3 regions of the Neobacillus sp. NPDC097160 genome follow, and region 2 is predicted to be linked to each of the others. Evidence: riboswitches for the same ligand, from Rfam matches in the RefSeq annotation. Region 2 holds a riboswitch; each other region holds the start of a gene.
What was found. A riboswitch is a leader RNA that binds a small molecule or an ion and turns the genes downstream of it on or off. The one in region 2 is predicted to bind S-adenosylmethionine.
Positions count from the first base shown of each region.

Region 1: it holds a riboswitch for S-adenosylmethionine, as region 2 does, so the genes downstream of both, ACIQXV_RS18785 (methionine biosynthesis PLP-dependent protein) here and ACIQXV_RS02100 (homoserine dehydrogenase) in region 2, are expected to answer to the same signal.
Region 3: it holds a riboswitch for S-adenosylmethionine, as region 2 does, so the genes downstream of both, ACIQXV_RS19170 (methionine ABC transporter ATP-binding protein) here and ACIQXV_RS02100 (homoserine dehydrogenase) in region 2, are expected to answer to the same signal.

Region 1 covers NZ_JBIWDU010000013.1:109,234-113,448, reverse strand. The annotation lists gene metC (cystathionine beta-lyase) at 1-910, opposite strand, end outside; gene ACIQXV_RS18785 (methionine biosynthesis PLP-dependent protein) at 910-2,022, opposite strand; SAM riboswitch class I at 2,163-2,279, opposite strand; gene ACIQXV_RS18780 (YveK family protein) at 2,603-3,337, shown strand; gene ACIQXV_RS18775 (CpsD/CapB family tyrosine-protein kinase) at 3,324-3,983, shown strand.
Region 2 covers NZ_JBIWDU010000002.1:27,442-31,656, reverse strand. The annotation lists gene ACIQXV_RS02115 (carbon-nitrogen hydrolase family protein) at 75-929, shown strand; gene ACIQXV_RS02110 (GNAT family N-acetyltransferase) at 1,017-1,697, shown strand; gene ACIQXV_RS02105 (GNAT family N-acetyltransferase) at 1,702-2,373, shown strand; SAM riboswitch class I at 2,449-2,560, shown strand; gene ACIQXV_RS02100 (homoserine dehydrogenase) at 2,636-3,631, shown strand; gene ACIQXV_RS02095 (glycosyltransferase family 2 protein) at 3,813-4,215, shown strand, end outside.
Region 3 covers NZ_JBIWDU010000013.1:178,704-182,918, forward strand. The annotation lists gene ACIQXV_RS19160 (MetQ/NlpA family ABC transporter substrate-binding protein) at 1-785, opposite strand, end outside; gene ACIQXV_RS19165 (methionine ABC transporter permease) at 802-1,467, opposite strand; gene ACIQXV_RS19170 (methionine ABC transporter ATP-binding protein) at 1,460-2,485, opposite strand; SAM riboswitch class I at 2,680-2,789, opposite strand; gene ACIQXV_RS19175 (O-acetylhomoserine aminocarboxypropyltransferase/cysteine synthase family protein) at 2,923-4,215, opposite strand, start outside.

The sequences.
Region 1 (4,215 bases), on a different contig from region 2:
AGGATAAGACAGCTCCCGGGCCACCAGCTTGGTCTTTCTGGATTTGATATTGCGGATGGCTTTCAAGCCCTGGATAATGAACTTTTTCAACAAGCGGATGAGCATCTAAATATTCCGCTAGTTTCATAGCTGATTTTTGTGATTGTTCCAGACGAACGTGCAGCGTCTTAATGCCTCTTAATACAAGCCATGCATCTTGAACACCTAAGATGGCACCAAACCCATTTTGCAAAAAGCCTAATCTTTTCGCTAAGTCTTCGTCATTGACAACAGCAAGTCCGGCAACGACATCACTGTGACCTGATAAAAATTTTGTCGCACTATGGAGGACAACATCTGCCCCTAATTCCAATGGTTTTTGATAAGAAGGAGTCAGGAACGTGTTATCGACAAAGGTTAATGCGCCCGTTTCCTTTGCAATAAGGCTGATTGCCTTAATGTCGGTTACCTTCATCAATGGATTCGAAGGTGTTTCCACATAAAAGGCTTTTGTATTATGCTGAATCGCTTGTTTCACTTCATCAATATTGGTCATATCGACAAACGTATGGTCAATGCTAAGCCGTGAAAGAACCTCTGTCACCATCCGGAACGTACCGCCGTATACATCCTCGGTAATGACAATATGATCACCGGCAGAAAGGAGGAGAAATGCCGTTGAAATCGCGGCCATACCTGATGAAAAGGCAAATCCTTTTAACCCGCCTTCGAGCTCAGCAATTACGTCTTCAAGTGCTTCCCTTGTCGGATTTAAACTGCGGCCATAATCGTACTTCCCAAATTGATCGAAATCAGACTGGTGGAAGGTGGATGCATGCTGAATCGGCACACTAACCGCTCCAGTTGTTGGATCAACTTTATGCTTATTATGAAGGAGCCTGGTTTCAAAGCTAAATTCTTCATGTGCCATTATGCAATCACTCCTTCATTGAGATGGGTAAAAGCACCCTCAAGGTCAAAAATTATATCCTGTGCATCTTCAATCCCAACGGAAAAACGCAATAAGCGATTGTCCACGCCTGATTGAATCCTGATTTCTTCTGGAATATCGGCATGCGTCTGTGTCGCCGGGTACGTAATAAAGCTTTCCGTTCCACCCAGACTTTCCGCAAACGTAATCAGCTGTAAGCCTTGTAAAAATGGATTAATCCATGATTCTTCTTTTAGCCGGAAAGAAACCATTCCGCCGCGGCCCGGGTAAAGCACATCCGTCACAGCATCATGTCGGGAGAGGTATTCCACGATTTCCTGCGCATTTTTCTCATGTTGTTTCATGCGAAGCGACAAGGTTTTCATGCCGCGCATTAACAGCCAAGAGTCAAAGGCACTTAGGACACCGCCGGCCCCGTTATGATGAAAGGCCACGGCTTCACACAGTTCTTTTCCCTTCGCGACAATCAGCCCAGCTAAAACGTCATTATGACCGCCTAAGTATTTTGTCGCGCTATGGATGACAATGTCGGCACCAAGAGCGATTGGCTGCTGTAATAGTGGAGTATAGAAGGTATTGTCAACAATTAGCAATATGCCGTGTTTCTTGGCAATGGCGGAAATAGCGGCAATATCAGATTCCTGCATAAGGGGATTGGTTGGAGTCTCGAGAAAGATCGCCTTCGTTTGCGGTGTAATCTTGCTTTCCACCTCATCCGGACAACACGTATTAACATATTGACACTTCAAGCCCCATTTTTTATAGCCTTGTTCTAATAAGCGGTAAGTGCCGCCATATAAATCTTCACTTACTAACCATTCATCACCCGACTGGAATAAGGAGAGGATCGTAAAAATGGCCGCCATCCCTGAGCTGCAAGCAAATCCCTGGTCACCGCATTCCAAATCAGCAATGGTTTTTTCAAGGAGCTGGCGCGTTGGATTCCCTGTCCGTGAATAGTCAAACCCAGTTGATTGCCCAATTCCATTGTGCCTGTAAGCCGTTGAAAAATAGACAGGCGGATTCACCGTTCCTGTTGCAGTGTCACTGCGATTTCCAATTTGGGCAAGTTTCGTATCAATTTTGTACATGATGCACTCTCCTTATTAGTAAACTATAAATATTGGTTTTCTGTTTTACTTTAGCGCTACAAGGTGCTAAAGCCTTTAGATAAATAAAAAAAGTCTTCTATAAGAAGAAGACTTTTGTAAGCACGACCAAAGTGTCATTCTTCTTATCTTGCAAATTAGCAGCTAATTTGCAGGACTTAGCACCTTTTCAATGGGTGAAACCATTGATGGTTGCTGAGGCGTCGCAGGGCCATTCCCTCAACCTCTCTTGATAAGAAATTAATATTTAGATTATTTATAAAATTTACTACAGTTTGGCGGAAGTGTCAACTTGTTTTTCTAACTTTCGGATATGTTTAAAATGTGGCGACATCGCAATTGTTAATATTCAGATTATTTTTAGAAAATTTATCTAGTTATATTGACATGTTCTTTATAAAGAACTAATATTATGGATATAAAGCAGTATTTAATAAATAATGGAAAGTTGACCGCTAATTTAAGTAGACCCATAGTCTTTTTAGCATGAAAATGTTCTTTATTTGAAACGTTATTCGTTGTATCAACAGTAGTATTTACTGCATATAATTGGGAGGCTTTTATGAATCGTATCGATGTAATGAACAATTTGCCGAAAAGAAAAGCCAAGGACATAGATTTAAAAGAACTTTTTCTCGTAATAAAAAGAAGACTTTGGTTAATTATTGTCATAACCATAATCACAACAGGATTAGGTACTTATTACAGTCATTCAAATAACACACCAATATACCAATCCTCTTCAAGGATTATTATCGGAGCAAATCCGGAAGATAGAAATACCATGCAGGTAATTATTAAAGATTCAACCATTTTAGATAAAGTAGTCAAGGAACTAGGATTAGCTCAGTCAGCTGAAGGGTTAGCTGGGCAAATTACTGTTTCAAGTGTTGATAATTCACAAGTTGTAAGTATTAGTGTCACGGATACAGATCCGAATAGGGCGGCGGATATTGCTAATAAAACTGCGAGGGTTTTTAAACAGGAAATTAAAACAATTATGAATTTTGATAATGTTCGCATATTATCTGATGCCAAGGTAAATCCATGGCCAATAAATCAAAGTCAAAATAAGTTGATCATAATCGGCTTTATTGCCGGATTAGTCATCGGAATTGGTTTAGTGTTTTTGTTAGATTCCTTGGATGATTCTTTAAGGTCTGAACGTGAAGTGGAAGAAATGCTAGGACTTCCTGTTTTGGGAAGAGTTCCGAAAATGCATAAAAGGAATTTGAAAAAGAAAAACTTTAAGCAGATTGGATTAGAAGGAAGGGGTGAGACGATTGGCTATAAGTAAAGTAAAAGACAGTGCAGTGACAAAAAAAAGGCCATTAGTTGCTTATACCCATCCAGAGTCTATTATTTCTGAACAATACCGCATGATTCAAGCAAATATTAAATTTGCAATGATTGATAAAAGAAGTAGAACCTTCTTAATCACTTCTCCTAGTAAAGGGGAAGGAAAATCAACCACTGCTGCTAATTTAGCTATTTCCATGTCCCAGCAAAAAGAAAAAGTCCTAATAATTGATGCCAATTTACGTAATCCTGAGCTGCACTCTATCTTTAAAATTCAAAACTCAGTTGGTTTAACAGATATTCTTATTGGCAGAACAAGCTTTTATGATGCTATTCATAATACGGAAGTTGGCAGGCTTGACGTCCTAACGAGTGGTCCTATCCCAATGAACCCTGGTGAATTACTATCCTCTCCATTGTTGCATGAGACCTTAGCTGCTTCTTTAAAATCTTATGATTTAGTATTAATTGATTCACACTCCGTCTTGGAGTTAACGGATACAAAGCTTTTAGCAAATCAATGTGACGGGGTAGTGTTAGTTATTCAGAAGGGGAAAACCATGATTGATAAAGCGATTGAAGCGAAAAAGGTATTAGAATTTGCGAAAGCCACACTAATTGGTGTCGTTATTAATGATTGTTAGCAGAAAAAATTTTAATATTATTGTTCTTTATAAAGAATTAATTGTGTTTTAAAAGAATAGGATAGTAATTATTTGGTGATGTCTCCTCTCCTTTATCGATGGAGGCACTCGGTCATGCTGTGGGTCTAGGACCTTAGACGCAAGTCGTCGGTAGTGTGATGTGAGGACGGGTTTGATGCCCATTTTTAAAAAATTTTAATTATATGCTTTTTTTCCAAAAGTACATAATTAA
Region 2 (4,215 bases):
TAAGGGATGAAGTTTGAATAAAATACTAAAATATTAGATAATTCCTTTAAAAGAATCAAAACTGGAGGAGAAAAATGAAACTAAGAGTATCTGTTGTGCAGTACCATCTGCATACAATTCAATCCTTTGAGGAATTCGCCGCACAATGCGAGCATTACATAAAAACGGCTGAAGAATTTGGTGCGGAGTTTGTCCTGTTTCCGGAATTCTTTACCACCCAGCTCCTCTCCATTGGCAGCGAACAGGGGCAAAGTCTAACGATCGACGACCTGCCAAGCTTTACTGAACAATACCGTGAACTCTTTTCGAATTTTGCAAAACAAACAAATATGCATATTATTGCAGGAACACATGTTATTAAAAAGGATGATCAGCTCTATAATACCGCTCATTTATTTTATCCAGATGGGAGGATCGGTGAGCAAGCTAAGCTGCATATTACCCCAACAGAAGTGAACGAGTGGAATATGGCGCCAGGGGATTCGTTTCAAATATTTGAAACGGATAAAGGAAAAATTGCACTGCTTACTTGCTATGATATTGAGTTTCCGGAAATTGTCCGCATGGCAAAAGCTAAGGGTGCCGATGTCATTTTCTGTCCATCCTGCACAGATGATCGTCATGGTTTTCATAGAGTACGATATACAAGCCATGCCCGCGCAGTGGAAAACCAAGTATATGTGGTCTTAACAGGAACTGTCGGTTCACTGCCAACAGTCGATTTTATGCGGGCAAATTTTGGCCAGGCGGCAATAATAACCCCAAATGATATCCCATTTCCGCCAAAAGGCATATTGGTAGAAGGGGAAATTAATAATGATATGGTTGTAACAGCCGATCTGGATTTAGAACTTTTATATAAAGTTCGCGAGCACGGCTCGGTCACAACCTGGCGTGACCGCAGAACAGACCTTTATACCGATTGGTAATTAGAAAAACTTGGGGCTTACTTTTAGCGAAGCCCACTAGCAGATGAATGTTGTAGCTAGATATAACAAGGGGTGTGAAACCAAACCGTGTATCGAAGTGAATTTTATGTATATGACCAGGGTCAGCCCGTAAAGGCGATCATTCGCAATTACACCAAAAATGATTTTGATCAGCTCATTGAAATCCAGTCTGAATGCTTTCCACCGCCTTTCCCAGCCGAATTATGGTGGAATAAACAGCAGCTAACGAATCATGTAACCATTTTTCCAGATGGTGCGCTATGCTGTGAAATTGCAGGGAAACTGGCTGGTTCGCTCACAGGTCTTTGTGTCGAGTTTGACCCAAATAATCTCAATCATTCTTGGGAAGAAATCACCGACAACGGGTACATCCGCAGCCATAATCCGAATGGCGATACATTGTATATTGTCGATATCAGTGTTCGCCCACAATACAGGAAACTAGGGCTAGGTAAATTAATGATGCAAGCGATGTACCATATAGTCATTGAAAAGGGATATGCCCGACTGCTGGGCGGAGGCAGGATGCCAGGCTATCATAATGTGGTTGATCAAATGACCCCCAATGAGTATCTAACAGCGGTCATTAGTGGAGAATTAGACGATCCCGTCATTAGCTTTTTGCTACGGTGCGGCCGTGTACCAGTCGGCATTGCAAAAAATTATCTCGATGATGAAGAGTCCTGCAACAATGCAGCCTTAATGGAATGGAAGAACCCGTTTAAATCACAAGAAGGGGGCGTATAAGCCGATGGAATATAAAAGAATAACCAGTATTGGAGATCCCAATTTTAAAAAGCTTCATGATTTAATGAAAGAAATTTTCCCACCGGAAGAAGTATTGGAATATGACCATTGGAAAGAACCGTTGGAAGACCCAAGCATTCGTGTGTTTGTTGCCACAAAAGCAGACCAAGTTGTCGGAGCAACGGAATACCGATATTACCCCGATTGGAATATTGCTATGACGGATTTTACCATTATCAGCGAACCGGGATTAGGGCTTGGACGATTTTTAGCGCAAAACCGTTTAAAGGATTTAAACCAGCTTGCCAAAGAAAATGGCAAAGTGTTGTTCGGAATGTTTGCAGAAATCTATGATCCTTACCGAGTAGAACATCACGAATTTGGCGGCGTTAAGGTGATGGACCCCTATGTGCGCCGGGAAGTATTGTCGCATTTAGGCTATAAGCGCCTTGATCTTACTTATGTTCACCCTTCTTGGGAAAATACTGGGGAGGCTGTAGAGGGACTTGATTTGTGTTTCATGCCAACAGATGATGAGTTTGGTCAATTACCAGCCGCTTTAGTAAAGGATTTTCTGACTACTTACTATTCGGTTTTATCCAATAAACCGCAGAAATGGCTCCAGATGATTGAAAAAATCACGACAATAGAATCAATCGCTTTATTACCGTTATAAAAATCTATTGACATTGACAGAAGATTCAGCTAACATTCTCTTTATAACTTGGTAAATTAATGAAACTAAATACAACTCTTATCCAGAGCGGCGGAGGGACTAGGCCCGATGAAGCCCGGCAACCTTCAAGGTATTCCTTGAAAAGGTGCTAATTCCTGCAGGTTATTTTTAACCTGACAGATAAGAGGAGGATTCTGCCCTCTTCTTATGAAGAGGGCTTTTCCTGTTTTAAAAAAAATATCTAAATAGGGGTGGATGGACAATGACTGTAATAAAAGTGGCAATCCTAGGTTTTGGAACAGTTGGGGAAGGTGTTTATCGGACGATTCAATCACATGCGGAGGAATTAACAGCGGTATTGGGTAAAAAGGTTGAGGTTGCCGCTGTCCTAATAAAAAATAAGCAGAAGGAAAGAAACGTCAGTGAGGATGTTCTCCTTACTACAGATTTTGAAGACATTCTAAATATGCCGGAGCTTGATATTGTCATTGAAGCCATCGTGGACAAGGACCCAACATTTTCATTTTTGAAAAAGGCCATCGAACGGGGATGTCACATTATTACAGCGAATAAAGAGATGTTTGCCCATCATGGACAAGAGCTGCTCGAGCTGGCAGAAAAAAATAATGTATCGGTTGGTTTTGAAGCAACGGTAGCAGGGGGAATCCCAGTAATTCAAACCTTTAGACAATTATTAAACATCAATCGCATTCAACAGGTTCAAGGAATCTTAAATGGAACTTCGAATTTTATCCTGACCGAAATGCGGGAGGGTAAGCAGTCATTTGCCGAAGCACTAAGCTTAGCCCAAGAAAACGGATTTGCTGAAGCTGACCCGACAAATGATATTGAGGGCTATGACGCCTTTTATAAAGCGATGATTCTTAGCCGGATTGCCTTTGGAGAGGAACCAAACTGGCATGATGTTGAGCGTGAAGGGATTACCGCTATTACAAGTGAATTAATTGAAAAAGCTGAAGAATTAGGCTTACGGTATAAACATATTGCCCAAATAAGTAAGTCGGGAAATCAGATTAAAGCAACCATAAAGCCGGTCCTTGTTGGAAAGGAGCATCCATTTTACCATGTGGAAGGGGTTCAGAATGCTGTCAGTGTCCACTCTGATATTGTGGGTGAAATCACGCTGCAAGGACCAGGTGCTGGAATGTTTCCAACTGCAAGTGCTATCATCGAAGATTTGGTTTATGTGTGTAAAAACAATGCACCAGCCCCTCGACTAACGGCATTAACAACATGATAGAAATTTCTCCAGAAAAAAAGAGTCCTCAAGCTCTTTTTTTCTTTGCTTTCAATAAAAAATAAACGAAATTAACAAAACTGGGCTCAAGTTTAGTCAAAACTAAATGGTAAACATATTGTGTAAAAGCTCGACCAAATGGACTAGTTATTTGATAAAACAAAAATTGAAGGGGTGCGTCATGTCAGGAAGTTTTAAAAAAGAAAGTACACAAAAAGAAAGTACACAAAAAGAGATGATGCAAAGTCCCCAAAAAAGTAACACTGAAGGTTCATCGGTAAATAAAATTGATCAAGACATTGAAGTCAGTGTTATTATGCCGTCACAAAATAAATATCCACTTAATCTATTTTCCCTCTATTCACTTGAACTCCAAACCTTTAATCCTGCAAAAATGGAAGTCATCTTTATTAATGATGCCTCAACAGACCAAACGGAAGAAAAACTAAAAGGCTACTCTCCGCCCTATCACTTTAAATATATCCATAGTAATCAAAAGCTGGGAAGAGCAAAGGTCAGAAATTTAGGTGTTCGTTCTGCAAGGGGAAGCATTTTGATCTTTCTAGATGCGGAAATGATCACGG
Region 3 (4,215 bases), on a different contig from region 2:
AAATCTTGAATTTCTTTTGAATGCAGAACTTCTACAAGCGTTTTGATGTCTTTACGGTCTTTATCCTCTGAACGTACGACCACAAGGTTTGCCGGTACAACGTCATTGCCTTCAAAGGCAATTCCATACTTGCCGATATCAATACCGCCTTCTAATGCGTAGTTCGTATTAATGACGACCGCATCACCTTCACCACTTTCGAAAGAAGAGGCTAATAATTTTGCTTCAATTAAAGTGGAGAAATCAAGGTTCTTTGGATTTTCAACAATATCCTCAACTCTTGCGTTCGCGCCAACGCCTTCTTTAAGCTTAATTAAACCTTCTTTTTCAAAAATCGGTAAAATACGTCCGTGGTCACTAAGTGAATCACTCATAATAATTTTTGCGCCTTTTGGAAGGTCTTTTAAGCTTTTATATTTTTTAGAATAAATTCCGATTGGTTCCTTATGGATTTCACCAACACTTACAAATTTAAAATCCTTATTTTCTTTCATTTGTAGGTCTAAATACCCTGGTGTTTGAAAATAGTTTGCGTCGAGTTCTTTATCTCGTAACGCTACGTTTGGAAGGATATAGTCTTGGAAAACTTTGATTTCCAGGTCAATGCCTTTTTCTTTTAATAAAGGTTTTGCCGCTTCTAGCACTTCCGCATGCGGTACAGCAGATGCACCAACGACTAATTTCTTGTTACCATCCTTTTTAGCAGTATCATTTTTTTCCCCGCCGCACGCTGTTAGGGCAAACACTGCGAACGCAATAAAAAGAACACTTAGTAATTTTTTCATTATTTAACTCCTCCAGTTATCGTTTATCTGTTTTCTTTGTAAAATAATCTCCAACAAATTGGATGATAAAAACCAAAATTAATATCGCAATCGTTGCAACTAACGTAACAACTGGTCTATTGCGCTGAAAACCTTCAAGGTAGGCAAAATGCCCAAGTCCACCGGATCCAATGACCCCAGCCATCGCGGTAAAGCCGACTAGCGAAATAGCTGTGACGGTAATCCCTGAAATTAATGCCGGTAAAGATTCAGGTATCAATACTTTAAAAATGATATGACCATGTGTTGCTCCCATCGATTGCGATGCTTCAATAACACCTTTATCGATTTCCCTTAGGGCAATTTCTACCATACGAGCATAAAAAGGAGCTGCTCCAATAATAAGGGCTGGGAGCGCAGCATTTGCACCAAGCATAGTCCCAAGTAATAATTTTGTAAATGGAATTAATAAAACAATTAAGATAATAAAGGGGATAGACCTAAAAATATTAACAAAGCCGGCAATAACGACGTTAACAGGCCGATTAGCCCAAATATTACCTTTATCCGTTAAAAACAACAATAGACCCAGGAATAATCCTAAAATAAATGTCGCAAACACGGAAATGGAAGTCATATAAATGGTTTCACGTGTTGCTTCTATTAAATTTTCCCACTTTACCATTTCCATAAAATTAGCCATTACTGATCACCTCCACGCCAACTTGCTGGGAGTGAATATAATCGATGGCTTGCTGTATTTCGCTAGCTTGTCCATCCAAATGGATAAATAATGTTCCGTATGATCCGTTTTGCGTGTGCGAAATTTTCCCTTGAAGAATATTTACAACAACATCGAAATCCCGGATTATGTTTGTGATTAATGGCTGTTCAGCTGCTTCCCCGATGAACGAGAGCTGAACCACTTGTCCATACGGATAAAGTTTAAGTAAATGTTCGATTGTTTCTTTCGTTTCTTCCGGTTCTGTTACCTGCTGGACAAACCGTTTGGTGATTGGCTGCTGCGGATTTTTAAAGACATCAAGCACGGAACCAAGCTCTACCACTCGGCCGCTTTCCATCACTGCTACCCGGTGACAGATTTTACGAATGACATGCATTTCATGGGTAATTAAGACAATTGTTAACCCGAGCCGTTTATTGATATCAACTAACAATTCTAAAATCGAATCTGTCGTTTGCGGATCGAGGGCTGAAGTTGCCTCATCACATAACAATACTTTTGGATTATTTGCGAGAGCTCTAGCAATCCCAACCCGCTGCTTTTGTCCGCCGCTTAGCTGTGATGGATAAGCATTTTCTCGGCCTTCCAGTCCAACCAGCTTAATCAACTCTTCGACCCGTTCCTTTCTTTGTGGCCCCTTAACTCCGGCAATTTCTAGGGGAAAAGCAATATTTTCACTAACTGTTCTTGACCACAGCAAGTTAAAATGTTGGAAAATCATGCTAATTTCCTGACGCGCTTTTCGAAGTTCAGCTCCCTTGATTTTCGAAATCACTCGGCCGGCAACCGTGACACTTCCATCAGTCGGCAGCTCCAGGCCATTTAACATCCGAATCAGGGTACTTTTTCCGGCACCGCTATAACCAATCACACCGAAAATTTCTCCATTTTGTATTTCAAGGTTCACGTCATCGACGGCCTTTAGCTCCCCTTGCTTGGAGGGATATATCTTATGAACATCTTTTATTGAAATCACTTGAATCACCTGCTTCTTATCCTGATTACCAGTTACTTAAATATAGGTTTGACTGTTTAGGCGAAAATATTTTGGAAAAATAAAATGCGGGAGGCTTCTAGCTAGACAATTTCCAAAGTCGAAATTTATACTTTCCTATCCCAAAACAAAAAGCCTTTCTGCGCAGGCAGAAAGGCATCACGAACTAGACCTTTCTCCCATCTTCCAAAGCAAACGCTTTGTGTGAATTGGCACCATTTCAATAAATAATATTGACGGTTGCCGGGCTTCATCGGGCACATCCCTCCACCTCTCTTGATAAGAGCTAACAGCATTCTATATTCAATTAACACGTTAAATTGTTTAAGTGAATTATTTTACAAATGCTATCGTATCACGGATAAAAAGGGGTGTCAACGAAAAATTCTTTATTCTCGAAAAAATAGATTTAGGAAATTTTAGGCATTTGCCTTCACTGAAGCCAAGCCTGTTGCAGCTTCAATCGCTGATTCGAGATCCTCGATTAAATCCTCAACATTTTCAATTCCGATCGAAAGTCGAATTAAATCCTCTGATACACCTGCCGCTTTAAGTCCTTCCGCATCTAATTGCTGATGCGTCGTACTTGCCGGATGAATGATTAAGCTTTTTGCATCACCAACATTGGCCACATGCGCCCAAAGTGACAGCGAATCAATCAATTTAGCGCCTGCTTCTTTTCCACCCTTAATGCCAAAAATAACCATAGAACCCGCACCTTTAGGTAAATACTTTTTCGCGAGCTTCTGGTCTGGGTGTGATGGATGACCCGGATAGGAAACCCAGTCCACGGCAGGATGGTTTTCTAAATACTCAACCACTTGCTTTGTATTGGCCACATGCTCCTTCATCCGGACATGAAGTGTCTCGAGTCCAAGCGTGAATTGGAAGGCATTTTGCGGGCTTAGCGCAGGGCCAAGATCACGCAATAATTGCACGCGTGCTTTAATAATATAGGCAATGGCACCGAGCGCTTCCGCATAAACAAGATCATGATAGCTGGCATCCGGTGTCGTAAAGCCCGGGAATTTCGGTGAATTCCAATCAAACTTACCGCCATCCACAATGATGCCTCCTGTAGATGTCCCATTTCCCAACAGCCATTTTGTTGCCGAGTGCACGACAATATCGGCACCGAATTCGATTGGCCGGCAAAGATATGGAGTAGCAAAGGTGTTGTCAATAATTAATGGTACCCCTGCATCATGAGCGATTTCCGCTACTTTCTCAATATCGAGCACACGCAAGCTAGGATTACCAATCGTTTCCGCAAAAACAGCCTTTGTTTTTTCTGTAATCGCCGACCGGAAGTTTTCCGGATCATCCGGGTTGACAAACTTCACATTAATTCCATATTTAGGAAGGGTAACAGCAAATAGATTATACGTTCCGCCATAAAGGTTCGATGCAGAGACAATCTCATCCCCTGCCTCGGCAATGTTTAAAATCGCGAGCGTGATGGCAGCCATGCCGCTAGCAACAGCAAGTGCACCAACGCCTCCTTCTAATAACGATATTCTTTCTTCAAAAACCGTAGTGGTCGGATTGTGAATCCGAGTATATATGTACCCAGGTTCCGCTAAGCTGAAAAGGTTTGCCGCATGTTCGGTATTTTTGAATTGATAGGCGTTGTTTTGATAAATTGGAACTGCGCGAGCACCTGTTACCGGATCCGGAGCCAAACCACCATGAACACTCAATGTTTCAAAACG